DNA from 3 places in the Pseudomonas sp. LBUM1644 genome. Region 2 is predicted to be linked to each of the others. Evidence: predicted binding sites of a transcription regulator. Region 2 holds the regulator's gene; each other region holds the start of a gene.

Region 1 (6,653 bases), 190 kb from region 2:
CCGACAGCCTGGCGCTGGACATGGGCAGCGTCGAAGCCAGCCTCGCCGGGCCGAAACGGCCACAGGACAGGGTTTCGCTGCCGGATGTCGCGCAAGCGTTCAGCGACTTCATCGACCTGCAATTCAAACCCACCAGCAAGGAAGTCGGTCGCCTGGAAAGTGAAGGCGGCGGTGGCGTCGCGGTGGGCAATGCCGATCTGGCCGGTGAGGCGGACTATGAGTATGACGGCCAGACCTATCGCCTGAAAAACGGTGCCGTGGTGATTGCCGCCATCACCTCCTGCACCAACACCTCCAACCCGAGCGTGATGATGGCCGCAGGGCTGGTGGCGAAAAAAGCCGTGGAGAAAGGCCTCAAGCGCAAACCGTGGGTCAAGAGTTCGTTGGCGCCGGGCTCGAAAGTGGTCACTGATTACTACAAGGCCGCCGGGTTGACTCAATACCTGGATGCACTCGGCTTCGACCTGGTCGGTTATGGCTGCACCACCTGCATCGGCAACTCCGGGCCGTTGCCGGAACCGATCGAAAAAGCGATCCAGAAAGCCGACCTGACAGTCGCCTCGGTGCTCTCGGGCAACCGCAACTTCGAAGGTCGCGTGCACCCTCTGGTGAAAACCAACTGGCTCGCCTCGCCACCGCTGGTCGTCGCCTATGCGTTGGCCGGCACGATGCGCATCGACATCAGCAGCGAGCCCTTGGGTACCGACAAGGAGGGCAACCTGGTGTATCTGCGGGACATCTGGCCAAGCACCAAAGAGATCGCCGATGCGGTCAACCAGGTCAATACGTCGATGTTCCACAAGGAATACGCCGAAGTGTTTGCCGGCGATGAGCAGTGGCAAGCGATTGAAGTGCCGCAAGCGGCCACGTATGTCTGGCAGGACGATTCGACTTACATCCAGCATCCGCCCTTCTTTGACGACATCGGCGGGCCGCCGCCAGTGGTCAAGGATGTCGCCGGCGCCAGAGTCCTTGCTCTGCTGGGTGATTCGGTGACCACCGACCACATCTCCCCGGCCGGCAACATCAAGGCCGACAGTCCGGCAGGCCAATACCTGCGCGAGAAAGGCGTGGAGCCGCGGGACTTCAACTCGTACGGTTCCCGTCGCGGCAACCATGAAGTGATGATGCGCGGCACCTTCGCCAACATCCGCATTCGTAACGAAATGCTCAGCGGCGAGGAAGGCGGCAATACGATCTACATCCCCACCGGGGAGAAGGTGCCGATCTACGACGCCGCGATGCGCTATCAAGCGTCGGGGACGCCACTGGTGGTGATCGCCGGGCAAGAATACGGCACCGGATCGAGCCGAGACTGGGCCGCCAAGGGCACTAACCTGCTGGGGGTCAAAGCGGTCATCGCCGAGAGCTTCGAACGGATTCACCGCTCCAATCTGGTGGGCATGGGCGTATTGCCGTTGCAATTCAAGCTGGACCAGAATCGCAAAAGCCTGAACCTCAACGGCAAGGAAACCCTGGACATCCTCGGTTTGACCGGCGCCGAACTGACACCGCGGATGAACCTGACGCTGGTGATCACCCGTGAAGATGGCAGCCGTGAAAAAGTCGAGGTGTTGTGCCGGATCGATACGCTCAATGAAGTCGAATACTTCAAATCGGGAGGGATTTTGCATTACGTGTTGCGGCAGTTGATCGCGTCGTAACAACCAAGCCCTTGTAGGAGCGAGCTTGCTCGCGATGGACGTTAACAATGACGCGCGTTTTCTGAATAAACGCGGCGCTCTTGAATCCATCGCGAGCAAGCGCGCTCCTACAGTAACTGCCTATAACGCAATCGCCGTTTTGCGACGTGCTCCTGAAAAATGAAAAATAATTTCAACTAATCGCCAACCTCGCCGAAAACCTGTCAAAGCCTCACGGATTGAAAATGCCATGCGTAACAACCAGCCCATTACCCAGCGCGAACGGACTTTCCCGACTCAGCAACGGTTGATTTCCACCACCGATGCCAAGGGCGTGATTACCTACTGCAACGACGCTTTCGTCGAGATCAGCGGTTTTTCGCGTGAGGAGTTGATCCGTGCGCCGCATAACCTGGTCCGTCACCCCGACGTCCCGGCCGCGGTGTTCGCGCATATGTGGGGCACACTGAAACAAGGCTTGCCATGGATGGGCATCGTCAAGAATCGCTGCAAAAGTGGTGATCACTACTGGGTTAACGCCTATGTGACGCCAGTGTTTGAGGGCAATCAGGTCATTGGTTACGAGTCGGTGCGGATCAAACCGACCGCCGAACAGATCCAGCGTGCCGAAGCGCTCTACCAGCGCATCAACCAGGGCAAGTCCGCCATCCCCTCGACAGACAAATGGCTGCCGGTGCTTCAGGACTGGCTGCCGTTCATTCTGGTCAGTCAGCTGAGCTTCATCATCGGCGCGACGCTCAACTCTCAATGGGGCTTTGCCCTCGCCGCCGGTCTTTCGGTGCCGCTGGGCCTGATGGGCCTGAGCTGGCAACAACGCGGCCTCAAGCGTTTGTTGCGCCTCGCCGGGCAGACCACCTCCGACCCGTTGATCGCGCAGATGTACACCGACAGCCGCGGTGCCCAAGCGCGCCTGGAAATGTCGATCCTGAGCCAGGAAGCGCGCCTGAAAACCTGTCTGACGCGTCTGCAGGACACCGCCGAGCACCTGAGCGACCAGGCGAAACAGTCCGACAAGCTGGCCCAGTCCAGCTCCACCGGCCTGGAACGTCAGCGCGTCGAAACCGAACAAGTGGCCACCGCCGTCAACCAGATGGCCGCCACCACGCAGGAAGTCGCCAGCCACGTGCAGCGCACGGCGGATGCGACCCAGGAAGCCAATCGCCTGACCGGTCGCGGTCGGGATATCGCCGGGGAAACCCGCGAAGCCATCCAGCGCCTGTCGGTGGTGGTCGGCGAAACCGGCCTGACCGTGACGCAACTGGCCAAGGACAGCGACGAAATCGGTGGTGTGGTCGATGTGATCAAAGGCATCGCAGACCAGACCAACTTGCTGGCATTGAACGCCGCCATCGAAGCCGCCCGTGCCGGTGAGATGGGCCGTGGTTTTGCGGTGGTGGCTGACGAAGTCCGTCAACTGGCGCAACGCACCAGCGAATCCACCGGGCAGATTCATGCGCTGATCGCCAAGCTCCAGCAAACGGCGGGCACTGCGGTGCAAACCATGGAAGCCGGGCATCGCCAGGCGGAAGAAGGTGTGGCGCGGGTAATGGAAGCGGATAAGGCGCTGGTGGGCATCAGTGAAGCGGTGGCCAACATCACCGACATGACCACCCAGATCGCCGCCGCGACCGAAGAGCAAAGCGCTGTCGCCGAAGAAATCAGCCGCAACATCAGCAATATTTCGCAACTGGCTGATCAGACGTCGGAGCAGGCTCAGCATTCAGCGTTGTTGAGTGAAGAGCTGACCAAGACGGCGAATGTGCAGTATTCGTTGGTAGAGCGGTTTAACCGCTAAAAGATCGCAGCCTTCGGCAGCTCCTACAGGGATCGCGTCACACTGTAGGAGCTGGCGCAGCCTGCGATCTTTTGATCTTGCTTGTCACAAAAACGTAGCAACCCTCCCCGCCGCAGCCGCCAGATGCTGCGCATGGGTAAACCCCGAAGCCTTCAGCGGCTTCAAGTCATGGTCCCCCGCGGTCAGCCAGAACACCTCGATACTCGGCGATAGCTCATACGCTTCGACCGCCTCGCGATTGCCCAGCGCATCGCGCTCTCCCTGAATAATCAAGGACGGTGTCTTGACCCCGGCCAGATGCTCGACCCGAGGTTTCTCCGGTTTGCCCACGGCATAAAACGGATACCCGAGGCACACCAACGCATCGGCTCCCAGCTCATCAGCTAAAAGACTGGCCATCCGCCCGCCCATGGACTTGCCGCCAATGGCCAGGCGCCCAGTGACATGGCGTCGCACCACGGCATAGACCTCACGCCAGCATTCCATCAGTTTCGGCGCTGGATTTGGCGGGCGTTTACCGCCATCGACACGCCGTTGCGCCATGTACGGAAACTCGAAGCGCAACACGTTGACGCCTTGAGCGGCGAGGCGTTCAGCCATGTCGTTCATCCAGCCGCTGTCCATCGGCGCGCCGGCACCATGCGCGAGAATCAGCGTCGCCGAAGCCGGCGCGACTGCGGCATTCCACAACCATCCATGATCCTGCACACACCGCGCCCATTGATCCCCGTCAATACTGGCCTTGTGCTCTTTGTCCATGCTTGCCTCGCTTTTAGTCTGCCTATAACTCCAGGCGAAGGAAGCGCCATTGCCTTGCGCAAGCGCCTTCACTTCGGCTGAACCGTGGATGGGGAACCATGAACACTTCTATCAGTACCGCCTACAACTACAAGGTGGTCCGCCAATTCGCCATTATGACGGTGGTGTGGGGCATCGTCGGCATGGGGCTCGGGGTTTTTCTCGCGGCCCAGTTGGTCTGGCCCGAACTCAACTTCAATTTGCCATGGACCAGTTTCGGGCGGTTGCGCCCATTGCACACCAACGCCGTGATTTTCGCTTTTGGCGGCTGTGCCTTGTTCGCCAGTTCGTTCTATTCGGTGCAGCGCACCTGCCAAACGCAATTGTTCGCGCCGAAAATTGCTGCCTTCTGCTTCTGGGGCTGGCAACTGGTGATTCTGATGGCTGCCATCAGCCTGCCGCTGGGTTACACCAGCTCCAAGGAATACGCCGAGCTGGAATGGCCGATCGACATCCTGATCACCATCGTCTGGGTCGCCTACGCCATCGTGTTCTTTGGCACATTGGCCAAGCGCAAGACCAAGCACATCTACGTCGGCAACTGGTTCTTCGGTGCATTCATCATCACCGTCGCGATTCTGCACATCGTCAACAATATGGAAATCCCGGTCAGCCTGACCAAGTCCTACTCGCTGTACGGCGGCGCGACTGACGCCATGGTTCAGTGGTGGTACGGGCACAACGCCGTGGGCTTTTTCCTCACCGCCGGTTTCCTCGGGATGATGTACTACTTCGTGCCGAAACAGGCCGAACGTCCGGTGTATTCCTATCGCCTGTCCATCGTGCACTTCTGGGCACTGATCACCCTGTACATCTGGGCCGGCCCGCACCACTTGCACTACACCGCACTGCCGGACTGGGCGCAGTCGCTGGGCATGGTGATGTCGCTGATCCTGCTGGCGCCGAGCTGGGGCGGGATGATCAACGGCATGATGACGCTCTCGGGCGCCTGGCATAAGTTGCGCAGCGATCCGATCCTGCGCTTCCTCGTGGTCTCGCTGGCGTTCTACGGCATGTCGACCTTCGAAGGCCCGATGATGGCGATCAAGACCGTCAACGCCCTCTCCCATTACACCGACTGGACCATCGGCCATGTTCACGCCGGCGCGCTCGGCTGGGTGGCGATGATTTCCATCGGCGCGCTGTACCACATGATCCCGAAAATCTTCGGCCGCGCGCAGATGCACAGCATCGGCCTGATCAATGCGCACTTCTGGCTCGCGACCATCGGCACCGTGCTCTACATCGCGTCGATGTGGGTCAACGGCATTGCCCAGGGCCTGATGTGGCGCGCAGTGAACGAGGACGGCACGCTGACCTACTCCTTCGTCGAAACCCTGGTGGCCAGCCACCCGGGCTTCGTCGTGCGACTGGTGGGCGGTGCGATCTTCCTCAGCGGCATGTTCCTGATGGCTTACAACACCTGGCGCACCGTGCGGGCCTCGCAGCCTGCCGAAGTCGCCGCTGCCGCGCAGATGGCCTGAGGAGTCCGCCATGAAACACGAAACAATCGAGAAAAACGTCGGCCTGCTGCTGTTGCTGATGGTCCTTGCCGTGAGCATCGGTGGCCTGACCCAGATCGTCCCGCTGTTCTTCCAGGACGTGACCAATAAACCGGTGGAAGGCATGAAGCCCTACACCGCGCTGCAACTGGAAGGTCGCGACATTTACATCCGCGAAGGCTGCGTCGGTTGCCACTCGCAGATGATCCGTCCGTTTCGCGCCGAGACCGAACGCTACGGGCACTACTCGGTGGCCGGGGAAAGCGTCTGGGATCACCCGTTCCTGTGGGGCTCGAAACGCACCGGGCCGGACCTGGCACGGGTCGGCGGTCGTTACTCAGAAGACTGGCACCGCGCCCACTTGTACAACCCGCGCAACGTGGTGCCGGAATCGAAAATGCCTGGCTACCCATGGCTGGTGGCCAATCAACTCGACAGCAGCCACACCGAAACCAAGCTCCGCGCCATGCGCACCCTCGGCGTGCCGTACACCGACGGCGACATCGCCGGTGCAATGGCCTCGCTCAAGGGTAAGACCGAAATGGATGCCCTGGTCGCCTACCTGCAAGTGCTCGGCACTGCCATCAAGAGCAAGAGGTGAACCATGATCTTTGAGTTGAGCAGTGGAATGATCCGCGGCCTGGGCACGGTCGTGGTGTTCGTGGCCTTTGTCGGCCTGACGCTGTGGGTGTTCAACGGCAAGCGCAATCCAGAATTTGCCGAAGCGCGCCTGCTGCCGTTCGCCGATGAGCCGCAAACCGATAACACCCAAGAACCTGCAACAACAAGGAGTACCCGGCCATGACCACCTTCTGGAGTACGTGGATCTGCGTACTGACCCTCGGCAGCCTGATCGGCCTGACCTGGCTGCTGATCGGCACCCGCAAGGGCGAG
Region 2 (6,653 bases):
CAACCAGGAAATCCTGAAGGATCTCTTCATCGGCGCCGAAGCTCATGTATGGGGTGCTCCTAACAGGTTTAAAAACCTAAAATACCTAAAATTCTAAAACCCTAGGCTGGATAGCAAATCGTCCACATCGTCCTGACCGGACACAACGTCTTCTCTTTTATCGGCATGAATCTGCGGACCTTCACCCTGAGAGAGATGTTTTTGCGGATCTTTTTCTGCAAGCATCGCATCACGGTCATGTTCGATGCCCGCAAAGCGGTCCACCTGACTGGCCATCAGCACGAGCTTGAGCAGGTTGCTTTCAACTTCGGTGACCAATTGGGTCACACGCTTGATCACCTGACCGGTGAGGTCCTGGTAATCCTGGGCCAGCAGAATGTCGTTGAGGTTGCTCGACACGGCGCGGTTGTCTTCACTGCTGCGCGTCAGGAAACCGTCGACGCGACGGGCCAGCTCGCGGAACTCTTCGGCTCCGACTTCGCGACGCATGAACCGACCCCAGTCCGCGCTCAAGGCCTGGGCTTCTTCGCTCAGGCTGTTGACCAGCGGCGTGGAGTTTTCCACCAGATCCATGGTGCGGTTGGCCGCCGCCTCGGTCAGCTTGACCACATACCCCAGGCGCTCGGTGGCGTCGGTGATCTGTGACACTTCCTCGGCTTGCGGCATGTTCGGGTCAATCTGGAAATTGACGATCGCGCTATGCAGCTCACGGGTGAGCTTGCCCACTTCCTGGTACAGGCCACGGTCACGGGTCTGATTGAGCTCATGGATCAGTTGCACCGCATCGCCGAACCTGCCTTTTTCAAGGCTCGCGACCAGTTCGACGGCGTGTTTTTTCAGGGTCGATTCAAAATCGCCCTGTGAAGATTCTTTATGCTCCATAGCTCCCCCGTGGCGCAGTCCATCAACCGATGCGTTCGAAAATCTTCTCGATTTTTTCTTTCAACGCCTGGGCCGTGAAGGGTTTGACCACATAGCCGTTTACACCGGCCTGGGCCGCTTCGATGATCTGCTCGCGCTTGGCTTCAGCGGTCACCATCAGCACCGGCAGGTGCTTGAGCTTTTCATCGGCGCGCACGTGGCGCAGCAGGTCGATACCGGTCATGCCAGGCATGTTCCAGTCCGTTACCAGAAAGTCGATGCTCCCGCTGTTGAGAACCGGAATGGCAGTAGTGCCATCGTCGGCCTCGACCGTGTTGGTGAACCCAAGGTCACGCAACAGGTTTTTTATGATCCGCCGCATCGTTGAGAAGTCATCAACGATGAGGATTTTCATGTTCTTGTCCAATTCGACCTCCAAGCAGTCTTAAACGCGCCCAGCACCTGGACGCGCCATTTCAATCAATCCGGCAAAGCACTCAATGACTGTCTGGAGCACAACAGATCGAGACCGGCGCAGTTCAACACCACACCAGCCACGTTCGCAGTGTCCCCACACTGCCTTCAGCGCGCTCGCCACTCCCCCAAACGCCCCCGCAAACGGGCCGCGCACTGGCTGTGTAACTGGCTGACCCGAGATTCGCTGACCCCCAGGACTTCACCGATTTCCTTGAGATTCAGCTCTTCGTCGTAGTACAGCGCCAACACCAGTCGCTCACGCTCCGGCAAATTGGCAATCGCGTCCGCCAGCGCTGCCTGGAAGCGTTCATCTTCCAGATCGCGTGACGGCTCGAGATGAGCACTCGCGCCATCCTCGTGCAGCCCTTCGTGTTCGCCGTCCTGCAACAGATCGTCGAAACTGAATAAACGGCTGCCCAGGGTGTCGTTCAAAATCCCGTAATAATCGTCGAGACTCAATTGGAGTTCGGCCGCAACCTCGTGATCTTTAGCGTCACGACCGGTTTTAGCTTCAATCGAGCGAATGGCGTCGCTGACCATCCGGGTATTGCGGTGGACCGAACGTGGCGCCCAGTCCCCCTTGCGGACTTCATCGAGCATGGCGCCGCGGATTCGAATGCCCGCGTACGTCTCGAAACTCGCGCCTTTGCTGGCGTCGTATTTGGTCGACACTTCCAGCAGACCGATCATCCCGGCCTGGATCAGGTCTTCGACCTGGACACTGGCCGGCAGACGCGCCAGCAAGTGATAGGCAATGCGTTTAACCAGTGGCGCGTAACGCTCGATCAGCTCGTACTGCGCGTCACGTGCCGACTTCTTGTAGAGGTTGTAACCGCTGGCTGTCATAGAACCGGTCCTGCCGTTTGTTGCACGAGGCGCTCGACGAAAAACTCCAGGTGCCCACGCGGGTTGGCAGGCAGCGGCCAGGTATCGACCTTCTGTGCAATCGCCTTGAAGGCCAGCGAGCACTTGGAACGCGGAAAGGCTTCATACACGGCACGTTGCTTTTGCACGGCCTTGCGCACGCTTTCGTCGTACGGCACCGCACCGACGTATTGTAGGGCGACGTCGAGGAAGCGATCCGTGACCTTGGTCAACTTGGCGAACAGGTTGCGACCTTCCTGCGGGCTCTGGGCCATGTTGGCCAGGACGCGGAAGCGGTTCATGCCGTAATCGCGGTTAAGCAGTTTGATCAGGGCGTAGGCGTCTGTGATCGAGGTCGGTTCATCGCACACCACCAGCAGGACTTCCTGGGCGGCGCGGACGAAACTGACCACCGAGTCACCAATGCCCGCAGCGGTGTCGATCACCAGCACGTCGAGGTTGTCGCCGATATCGCTGAATGCCTGGATCAGGCCGGCGTGTTGAGCCGGGCTCAGATGAACCATGCTCTGGGTGCCGGACGCTGCCGGGACGATGCGGATGCCGCCAGGGCCCTGCAACAGAACGTCGCGCAGCTCGCAGCGGCCTTCGATCACGTCGGCCAGGGTACGTTTGGGTGTCAGTCCCAGCAGGACGTCGACATTTGCCAGCCCCAGGTCGGCGTCCAACAGCATGACGCGACGGCCGAGCTCAGCCAGGGCCAGTGACAAATTCACTGACACGTTAGTCTTGCCGACGCCACCTTTGCCGCCGGTCACCGCGATCACCTGTACGGGATGCATGCTGCCCATGTTATTTCTTTACCTTGTCTTGCATAGACGGAGGCCACATTACTGGCTGCGCGTTCACAAACGGAACAATGCATGGCAGACCATCGATGTAGGTACAAAAACTGTTCATTAATACCTCAGCCAACCTGCTTGGTCGGGCTGTGGTAAATATCAGCGAACATGTCAGCCATGGCTTCTTCGCTGGGTTCTTCCTGCATTTGCACGCTGACGGCGCGACTGACCAACTGATGACGGCGCGGCAGATGCAAATCATCCGGAATCCGCGGGCCATCGGTCAGGTACGCCACCGGCAAGTCATGACTGATGGCCAGGCTCAACACTTCGCCCAGGCTTGCCGTTTCATCCAGTTTAGTCAGGATGCAGCCAGCGAGCCCGCAGCGCTTGTAACTGTGATAAGCGGCCGTTAGAACCTGTTTCTGGCTGGTGGTTGCCAGGACCAGATAATTTTTCGATCGTATACCACGCCCGGCCAGGCTCTCGAGCTGCATGCGCAGGGCTGGATCGCTGGCTTGCAGGCCGGCGGTATCGATCAGCACCACGCGCTTGCGCAGCAAGGGATCCAGTGCCTGAACCAATGACTGGCCCGGATCGACGTGGGTCACCGACACATTGAGAATACGGCCGAGGGTCTTGAGCTGCTCCTGGGCACCGATACGGTAGCTGTCCATGCTCACCAGCGCGATGTTTTGCGCGCCGTACTTGAGCACGTAACGGGCCGCGAGCTTGGCCAGGGTGGTGGTCTTGCCCATGCCGGCAGGGCCGACCATGGCAATGACTCCGCCCTCCTCCAGAGGCTCGACTTCCGGAGTGGAGATCATCCGCGCCAGGTGCGCCAGCAACATGCGCCAGGCCTGGCGGGGTTCTTCAATGTCGGTAATCATCGCCAGCAGATCGCGCGACAACGGCCCGGACAGGCCGATGCGTTGCAGGCGACGCCAGAGATTGGCCTGGGCCGGACGGCTGCCTTGCAGCTGATTCCAGGCCAGGGAGCCCAGCTGAACTTCCATCAGCTCGCGCAGGCTGTTGAGTTCGAAACGCATCGAGTCGAACGCCCGGGGATCAACGCCCGTCGAGGTCGGCGCAGGGGTCGGCGCAGCACGACGGGGTTCGGCGTAGGTCGGTTCGATCAGCGGCTCGGCGGCGGTCAGCGGCAGACCGGCGAACAACTGGCGGTTGGTGCTCTTGTCGCTCTCGCCATCGCCACGCAGGCTCAGCTCGGCCTGGGCGGTCACGATCCGCGACTGGGTCTTGCGCAGCTCATCCTCGAGTTCCATGTTCGGAACACGCGGGGCCAACGCCGACAGTTTGTAATCCAGAGCGGCCGTCAGCTCGACACCACCGGCGATCCGGCGGTTGCCAATAATGGCGGCATCAGCGCCCAGCTCATCACGAACCAGTTTCATGGCCTGACGCATATCGGCGGCGAAAAAACGCTTAACTTGCATAAACCACTACCTCAGCCGTTGGGCCCTACTGTCGCAACGATGGTCACTTGCTTGTTGTCAGGAATTTCCTGGTAAGCCAACACATGCAAACCCGGGACTGCCAGTCGGCCGAATCGCGACAACATCGCGCGAACCGGACCGGCTACCAGCAGAATCACCGGTTGACCTTGCATTTCCTGACGCTGCGCCGCTTCGATCAACGAGCGCTGCAGTTTCTCAGCCATGCTTGGCTCCAGCAGAACGCCCTCTTCCGAGCCTTGTCCTGCCTTCTGCAGACTATTGAGCAATATTTGTTCCAACCTTGGCTCCAAGGTGATAACTGGCAGCTCGGACTCAGTCCCTACAATGCTTTGGACGATTGCACGGGATACGCCGACGCGTACGGCGGCGACCAATGCGGCAGTATCTTGACTCTTGGCAGCATTGTTGGCGATGGCTTCGGCGATGCTGCGAATGTCGCGCACCGGCACTTGTTCAGCCAACAGTGCTTGCAGGACCTTGAGCAATTGCGACAGCGACACCACGCCCGGCACCAACTCTTCCGCCAGTTTCGGCGAGCTTTTCGCCAGCAACTGCATGAGTTGCTGCACTTCTTCGTGACCGATCAGTTCACTGGAGTGCTTGTACAGAATTTGGTTCAAGTGGGTTGCCACCACCGTACTGGCATCGACCACGGTGTAACCGAGGGATTGCGCCTGCGCGCGCTGGCTGATTTCGATCCAGACAGCCTCCAGCCCAAAAGCCGGATCTTTGGCGGTTATGCCGTTGAGCGAACCGTAGACCTGCCCGGGGTTGATCGCCAGTTCGCGGTCCGGATAAATCTCCGCCTCCGCCAGGATCACGCCCATCAGGGTCAGGCGATAGGCGCTAGGCGCCAAGTCAAGGTTGTCACGGATATGCACAGTTGGCATCAGGAAGCCCAGGTCCTGGGACAGCTTCTTGCGCACACCTTTGATCCGCGCCAGCAGCTGGCCACCCTGGTTGCGGTCCACCAGCGGAATCAGGCGATAGCCCACTTCCAGGCCAATCATGTCGATTGGGGTGACGTCGTCCCAGCCAAGTTCCTTGGTTTCCTGGGCGCGGGCTGGCGATGGCAGCAGTTCCTGCTGGCGCTTGACCTCTTGCAGGGCCTGAACCTTGACGACGTTCTGCTTTTTCCAGAACAGGTACGCGCCGCCGGCCGCGAGGGCCGCCATGCTGAGAAAGGAGAAGTGCGGCATGCCGGGCACCAGGCCCATGACTGCCATCAGACCGGCCGCCACCGCCAACGCTTTAGGCGAGGCGAACATCTGGCGATTGATTTGCTTGCCCATGTCTTCCGAGCCGGAAGCACGGGTCACCATGATCGCGGCGGCTGTGGATAACAACAGTGATGGCAATTGCGCCACCAAACCGTCACCAATGGTCAACAGCGCGTAAACCTTGCCGGCATCGCCGAAGCTCATGCCGTGCTGGAAAATACCAACCGCCATGCCGCCGATAAGGTTGATGAACAGAATCAACAGGCCGGCGATGGCATCACCACGGACGAACTTGCTGGCGCCGTCCATGGAACCGTAGAACTCGGCTTCCTGTGCCACTTCCATCCGGCGCAACTTGGCCTGGTTCTGATCGATCAGGCCGGCGTTCAAGTCGGCGTCGATGGCCATCTGTTTGCCGGGCATCGCATCGAGGGTGAAACGCGCGCTCACCTCGGAAATCCGCCCGGCACCCTTGGTCACCACGACGAAGTTGATGATCATCAAAATCGCGAAGACCACGATACCGACCACGTAGTTACCGCCGATTACCACCTCACCGAAGGCCTGGATCACCTTGCCGGCGGCAGCATGGCCGTCCTGACCGTGGAGCATCACCACCCGCGTGGAGGCCACGTTCAGCGCCAGTCGCAGCAGTGTCGCCACCAGCAGAATGGTCGGGAACACCGCAAAATCCAGCGGCCGCAAGGCGTACACGCAGACCAGCAACACCACAATCGACAACGCGATGTTGAACGTGAAAAACACGTCAAGCAGGAACGGCGGCACCGGCAGCATCATCATCGCCAGCATGACCAGCAGCAACAACGGCACGCCCAGATTGCCCCGACTTAAGTCGGCAACGTTTGTGCGAGCAGTGTTGAGTAACTGAGAGCGATCCACCGGTTTTCCCCGTGCCTTAAAGCAAACTTTTGACGCCTGAAGCAGGCGCAGAGCGG
Region 3 (6,653 bases), 1.5 Mb from region 2:
TCGCGCGGCTGAAAAGCCAGCTCGAGGCCAGCGATCAATTGGCGCGCCTGGGCAGCGACGAATTTGCCTTGCTGATCGATACCCGCCGCGCACCTCAGCGCGCCGAGTGGATGGCCGAACGCATCACCGAAGCCCTGGCCGAGCCCTATTGGGTCGACGGCGAAAGCCTGTTGATCGGTTCGAGCCTGGGCATTGCCCATGCCCGGGCCCAGGCCGGTGCCGACCCGCTGATGTGGCACGCGCACATTGCCATGCAGCAGGCCAAGAGCACGCAAGGCTGCACTTTTCACATCTTCAACGAACGCATCAATCGCAACGCCCGCAGCATCGCCGACCTCGAAAGCGAGCTGCGCCGGGCCTTGCGCCGCGATGAACTGGAATTGCACTACCAACCACGACTGAACCTTGAGGACGGGCAGATCGTCGGCCTCGAAGCCCTGGTGCGCTGGCGCCATGCCGAGCGCGGGTTGCTGCCGCCGAGTGAATTCGTGCCGCTGGCCGAGCAAAGCGGTTTGATCGTGCCGCTCGGCTACTGGGTTATTTCCCGGGCCCTGCGGGACATGCAGGCGTTGCGTGAACTGGGCCTGCCGGCGTTGCACATGGCGATCAACCTCTCGTTCCGGCAGTTCCAGGACAGCCAGTTACTCTCGACCCTGAGCCGCCTGATTACCGAGCGCGGCGTCGAGGCACAATGGCTGGAATTCGAATTGACCGAAACCGCGGTCATGCGCCGCAGCGATCTGGTTAAGCAGACCATGGATGCCCTCGGGCGTCTGGGCGTGCGCTTCTCCCTGGACGATTTCGGCACCGGATTCTCTTCGTTCGTGCACCTCAATAGCCTGCCGATTGCGTTGCTGAAGGTCGACAAGAGCTTTGTCGGCGGCATGGAAGAGCGTGAAGAAAACCGCAAGTTGGTGCACGCGATGATCAACCTGGCGCACAACCTCAATCTGGAAGTGGTCGCCGAAGGCGTGGAAACGCCAGAGCAGCTGGATCTGTTGCGCGGGTTTGGTTGTGATCAGGTGCAGGGGTATTTGATCAGCAAGCCATTGCCTTTGGTGGATCTGGTTGAATATTTGAGCTTTGGCGGCAGTCAGCAGGCAGTTGTGGAGGCCATTTAAAAGATCGCAGCCTGCGGCAGCTCCTTACACAATTTCTGTAGGAGCTGCCGCAGGCTGCGATCTTTTGATCCTAATCCGTTTGTGCGACCCGAAAACTCGCCTGTGACGGCTCCCGCCGAATCATCCGCTTCATCTTCCACTCAAACGCCAGCGTCAAACTCACCGCCGCGCACGCCAACCCCAGCGCCAACCCCCACCAGACGCCCGTTGGCCCCCAGTTCAAATGGAAGGCCATCCACCATGCGGCTGGCGCACCAATCAACCAATAACAACCCAACCCCACCAGAAACGTGGTCTTGGCATCCTTGAGCCCGCGAATGCAGCCCATGGCGATGGTTTGGGTACCGTCGAACAGCTCGAACCACGCGGCCACCGCCAGCAGGCTCACAGCCAGATTGATGACGTCACGAAACGCCGGGTCGTTTTGATCGAGGAACAAACCGATCAACTGATTCGGCAGCAGCCAGAAGACCATGGCGAAGGCGAGCATCGACGCCGCCCCGAAAGCGATCCCGACCCGTCCGGCCAGCCGCGCATCAAGCAGCTGACCGGCACCGTAGTGCTGGCCGATGCGCATGGTGATCGCGTAGGAAATCCCCGCTGGGACCATGAACGCCACCGAGACGATTTGCAGGGCAATCTGATGCGCGCCCAGTTGCGTACTGCCCATGGTGCCCATGCACAGCGCCGCGAACGCGAACAGCCCGACTTCGACCGCGTAAGTGCCGCCAATCGGCAGGCCCAGACGCCAAAGCTCTTTCAAATACCGCCGGTTGGGCCGTGACAGGCCCTGGCGCAGTGGATAGGCGTCGTAGGCCGGATGCCGGCGAATGTGCCAGGCCAGCGCAAGGGCCATGCAGTTGGCGACAATCGCCGTGACGAACCCGATGCCCACCAGGCCCATTTTCGGCAGGCCGAACATGCCGGTGATCAACGCATAGTTGAGCAGGAAGTTGGCCACTGTGCCGCCGAGGCTGATGACCATCACCGGCGTTGCGCGGCCAATGGCGCTGGTGAAACCGCGCAGGGCCATGAAGCTCAGGTAGCCGGGCAGGGCAAACGGCAGAATCAGCAGGAATTGCCCGGCTGCGTGGACGTTGGTTTCGGTCTGGCCGAACAACAGCAAGACCGGTTTGAGGTTCCACAACAGCAGCCCGGCTACCAGCGCCATCAACCACGCCAGCCACAACCCCGCTTGGGTCAGTCGTGCGGCGCCAACGATGTCGCCGGCGCCCTGACGGATTGCCACCAGCGTGCCGACCGCCGCAATCACGCCAATGCAGAAGATCGATACGAACGAGTAAGTCGCCGCGCCCAGCCCGCCACCGGCCAGCGCCTCGGGACTCAGGCGCGCCATCATCAAGGTGTCGGTGAGGACCATCAGCATGTGCGCCAACTGCGAGGCAATCAACGGCCCCGCCAGCCGCAGGATGGCCCAGAGTTCAATACGCGCTGGATGCTGCATGGTCATCACGCTCGATTATCAAAGAGAACAGGAAAGCGTCGATTCTCGGCGCTCTACGGGGTTTGCACAAAGGGATAAAAAGGATGGGTTGCATGATTAAAACTCATCCAGAGGAGTTTCTGATAAGTTGGCGCATTGCGCTGTAGGAGCCTTCCTGATGTCTCGTCGTCTTCCTCCCTTATATGCCCTTCGAGCCTTCGAAGCGGCGGCGCGTCATAGTTCGTTTACCCGCGCCGCCGAAGAGCTGTCGATCACTCAGAGTGCGGTCAGTCGGCATATTCGTACGCTCGAAGAGCATTTCGCCTGTCGGCTGTTTCATCGCAGCGGGCGCAACCTGCAACTGACCGAGTCGGCTCGGTTGATCCTGCCGGGTATACGCGAAGGCTTCACCGCGCTGGAGCGGGCTTGCAATACCTTGCGCGCCGAAGATGACATCCTGCGCATGAAGGCCCCGTCCACCCTGACCATGCGCTGGCTGCTGGCGCGCCTCAGTCGCTTTCGCCATTTGCAGCCGGGCAATGAAGTGCAGTTGACCAGCGCCTGGATGGACATCGACTCAGTGGACTTCAACCACGAACCGTTCGATTGTGCCGTGATTCTCAGTAACGGAAACTTCCCGCCTGACTGGGAGGCGACCTTGCTGTTTCCGGAAGAGCTGATTCCGGTGGGTGCACCCAATCTTCCCAAGGATCAGCCATGGGATGTCGCTCGCCTGGCCGCCACCGAATTGTTGCATCCGACACCGGATCGTCGAGACTGGCGCAGTTGGCTGGAGCGCATGGGGCTGTCGGACCAGGTGTCACTCAAGGGCGGTCAGGTGTTCGACACCCTGGAACTGGGCATGATCGCCGCCGCCCGGGGTTATGGCGTATCGATGGGTGATTTGCTGATGGTGGCAGAGGATGTGGCGCAGGGACGCCTGAGTTTGCCGTGGCCGACCGCCGTCGCCAGCGGTGAGAATTATTACCTCGTCTGGCCGAAAACACGCCCCGGAGGTGAACGTTTGCGCCGCCTTAGTGATTTCCTGCAAAGCGAAGTCCGGGCCATGGAATTACCGGATGTCGAGCACTTGGGCTGAATCGATAGAGCCGTGCAATGACGGCCTTGAGCCATACCCCGGCTAATTACTCAAGTATTCAGGTTTGCCGCCGAAAATCTGCAGGTGGAACCTTCGTGCAGGTTCGACGTTTTTCCCATTTTTGAAATTTGCTGAGCAGCCGATCGAGAAGGATCAGGTGGTTCGGCCAGGAGCTGTCATGTCTCAACCCCGTGCCCGGATTGCCTCACAGCTTGGTCTTGCGCTTGCCGTGATTTTGGCGATTGTCATCAGCGGCAGTACCGTGTTCGCCCTGCGCTCGCTGGACAGTGCCAACCTGGCCACCCGCGAAGAGCACCTGGCCAGTGAAGCCCGATTGCTGGCTGATCAGTTGAGCACCTTTCACGGCACGCTGCGTGAAAGCACCCAGCGCCTGAGCGGTCTGTTCGAGAAACGCTTCAGCGCCGGCCTGACGTTGCACCCGGACGAGCCGGTGGCGGTGGCGGGTGTGCAGACGCCTGGCCTGCACTTGGGCAGTGAAGTGCTGAACAACAATTTCAAGGAAGTGGACGAGTTCAAGCAAATGACCGCCGGCGTCGCCACGTTGTTTGTGCGCAACGGCGAAGATTTTATTCGGGTCAGCACCTCCCTGAGCAAACAGGATGGCACCCGCGCCATCGGCACATTGCTCGATCACGCACACCCGGCCTATGCACGCCTGATAGCAGGGCAGAGCTACGTCGGTCGCGCGTTACTTTTCGAACGTTCCTACATGACCCAGTACACCCCCGTACGCGACAGCGGCGGTAAGGTAATCGCCGTACTGTTCGTAGGATTCGATTACACCGACGCGCAGAACGCGCAGTTCGCCAACCTCAAGCGCTTCCGCATCGGCCAGACCGGTTCCCTGGCATTGCTCGATGAGCAGAGCAAATGGTTGGTGCCACCGGCTGGGGTACAGGCACTGGATCAAGCGATTCCGGCCATTGTCAGCCTGGCGAAAACCCCGGGCAAAGGCGATTTCTGGAGCGACAAATCCGAAGATTTCTACAGCGTGGCGGTGCCGTTCGACGGCGGCCCATGGTCGGTCGTGGCGAGCATGCCGCAAGCTGAAATCAGCGCTGTGACCTGGAGTGTCGGCATTCAGTTGGCCATTGGCAGTTTGCTGGCGATGTTGATCGCGGTGGGTTCTGCGGTCTGGCTGTTGCGCAGCAAGCTCGCGCCGCTGGGTGATCTGGTGCGTCAGGCCGAAGCCTTGGGTGCCGGTGATTTGAGCGTGCGGCTGAACGTGTCGAGTAACGACGAGATCGGTCAACTGGCCCGTGCGTTCAACCAGATGAGCCAAGCGTTGTCGACCATGGTCGAGCACATTCGCAAAGCTTCGGCAGAGGTCAACAGCCGTGCCCAGGCCTTGTCCGGCTTGTCCGGTGGTGCCTATGAGGGGATGGAGCAGCAGTCGGGCGAAATCACCAGCATGGCCGGCGCCGTGGAAGAATTCAGCGCCACGTCCCTGAACATTGCCGACAACATGGGTAACACCCAGCGCCTGGCGCAGGAAAACGCACAGCAAACCCAGATCGGTCGTACGTCTATGGACGAAGCGTCTTCGTCGCTGGAGCAAATCGCCGGTGCACTGAACAGCACCGCGACGGTAATCAATACCTTGGGCCAACGCTCTCAGGAGATCGGTGGCATCGTCGGCGTGATTACGTCGATTGCCGAGCAGACCAACCTGCTGGCGCTGAACGCCGCCATCGAAGCCGCCCGCGCCGGTGAGCAGGGTCGTGGTTTTGCCGTGGTCGCCGATGAGGTTCGCAACCTGGCTTCGCGTACGCGTCAGGCCACGGATGAAATTTCCGGGATGATTCAAAGCATCCAGCAGGAAACCGGCAATGCCATCAGCACCATGGAACAGGGCAATGTGCTGATGCAGGAAGGCTTGTCGCGCAATGCCAACGTCGCTTCGGCGCTGGCGCGGATCGATGAGCAGAGCCGTTCTGCGGGCCAGCAATTCGCTGCGATCACTACGGCGACTCAAGAGCAGAGCAGCACCGCGACCTTGCTCAGCAGCAATCTGCAAAGCATTGCCCTGGCGAACAGCGAGCAACGGGAGGTTGTTTCCAATCTGGCCATCACCGCCAAAGAGCTGGAAAAACTCGCGGCGGATTTGCGGCATGAGGTTGACCGGTTTCGTTGAGGTGCCTTTGAAATAGCCATCGCGAGCAAGCCCGCTGGTGTCTTGGGCAGGGATTAGGATGAGAGCGGGCTTGCTCGCGATGGCATCGACTGAACTCCCCGGTTTTAACCCCAAACCCACATCACTATCTATTTGCCTTTGATGTAGTGATTTTTAAGCTTGATGAATCGTTTCAGCAAGACTATAAAATCTGCACAACTCCAAGAAAGGCTCCCATCATGACCCCGCTCAAACTCGTCATAACCCTCGGCGCACTGACCGCTGCTTCCCACGCCATGGCCTGGGATTACGTGCTGCTCGACACCGACAAAGCCGCTCAGAACTGGCAAATCACCAGTCAGCAACTCGGCGTGAAAACCGACAAACCCTTCTCCGTGACCCTGCGCGCTTTGCATGGCGGTCGGCAGGAGGGCGTCAGCATTGTCGACATCGATAACGGCACCCTGAAACTCTCGGTAGTGCCAACTCGCGGGATGAACGTCCTGCAAGCGTCGGTAGGCAATGTGCGCATGGGCTGGGATTCGCCGGTCAAGGACGTGGTCAATCCGTCCTTCATCGAACTCAACGGCCGCGGTGGCCTGGGTTGGCTCGAAGGCTTCAACGAACTGGTCGCCCGCTGCGGCTACGAATGGGTTGGCCACCCCGGCATGGACAACGGCGAGCTGCTGACCTTGCACGGCCGCGCCGCCAACATCCCGGCCAGCAAAGTCACCTTGCACATTGACGAGAAACCGCCCTACGCCATCAGCCTGCGCGGCGAGCTGAAAGAACAGGCGTTCAAGAAAGTCGACTTCTCGGTGATGACGGAACTCGTCACCGAGCCTGGCAGCGTAG

The links. Region 2 encodes FliA, which starts transcription of late flagellar genes. Its sites were predicted from a motif close to CTAAAGTTTNNNNNNNNNNNGCCGNTAA; they were not measured.
Region 1: ACA052_RS20170 (methyl-accepting chemotaxis protein) is a predicted target of FliA. The motif match lies at 1,836-1,863, and genes of this name have one in related genera.
Region 3: ACA052_RS28200 (methyl-accepting chemotaxis protein) is a predicted target of FliA. The motif match lies at 3,714-3,741, and genes of this name have one in related genera.

What each region holds. Positions count from the first base shown of each region.
Region 1 covers NZ_CP166812.1:4,433,092-4,439,744, forward strand. The annotation lists gene acnA (aconitate hydratase AcnA) at 1-1,664, shown strand, start outside; gene ACA052_RS20170 (methyl-accepting chemotaxis protein) at 1,894-3,459, shown strand; gene ACA052_RS20175 (alpha/beta family hydrolase) at 3,544-4,218, opposite strand; gene ccoN (cytochrome-c oxidase, cbb3-type subunit I) at 4,317-5,741, shown strand; gene ccoO (cytochrome-c oxidase, cbb3-type subunit II) at 5,752-6,360, shown strand; gene ACA052_RS20190 (cbb3-type cytochrome oxidase subunit 3) at 6,364-6,564, shown strand; gene ccoP (cytochrome-c oxidase, cbb3-type subunit III) at 6,561-6,653, shown strand, end outside.
Region 2 covers NZ_CP166812.1:4,619,306-4,625,958, forward strand. The annotation lists gene ACA052_RS21050 (chemotaxis protein CheA) at 1-46, opposite strand, end outside; gene ACA052_RS21055 (protein phosphatase CheZ) at 94-882, opposite strand; gene ACA052_RS21060 (chemotaxis response regulator CheY) at 905-1,276, opposite strand; gene fliA (RNA polymerase sigma factor FliA) at 1,444-2,184, opposite strand; gene fleN (flagellar synthesis regulator FleN) at 2,181-3,011, opposite strand; gene flhF (flagellar biosynthesis GTPase FlhF) at 3,128-4,456, opposite strand; gene flhA (flagellar biosynthesis protein FlhA) at 4,468-6,597, opposite strand.
Region 3 covers NZ_CP166812.1:6,121,220-6,127,872, reverse strand. The annotation lists gene ACA052_RS28215 (putative bifunctional diguanylate cyclase/phosphodiesterase) at 1-1,121, shown strand, start outside; gene ACA052_RS28210 (NorM family multidrug efflux MATE transporter) at 1,192-2,586, opposite strand; gene ACA052_RS28205 (LysR substrate-binding domain-containing protein) at 2,744-3,664, shown strand; gene ACA052_RS28200 (methyl-accepting chemotaxis protein) at 3,843-5,819, shown strand; gene ACA052_RS28195 (aldose 1-epimerase family protein) at 6,038-6,653, shown strand, end outside.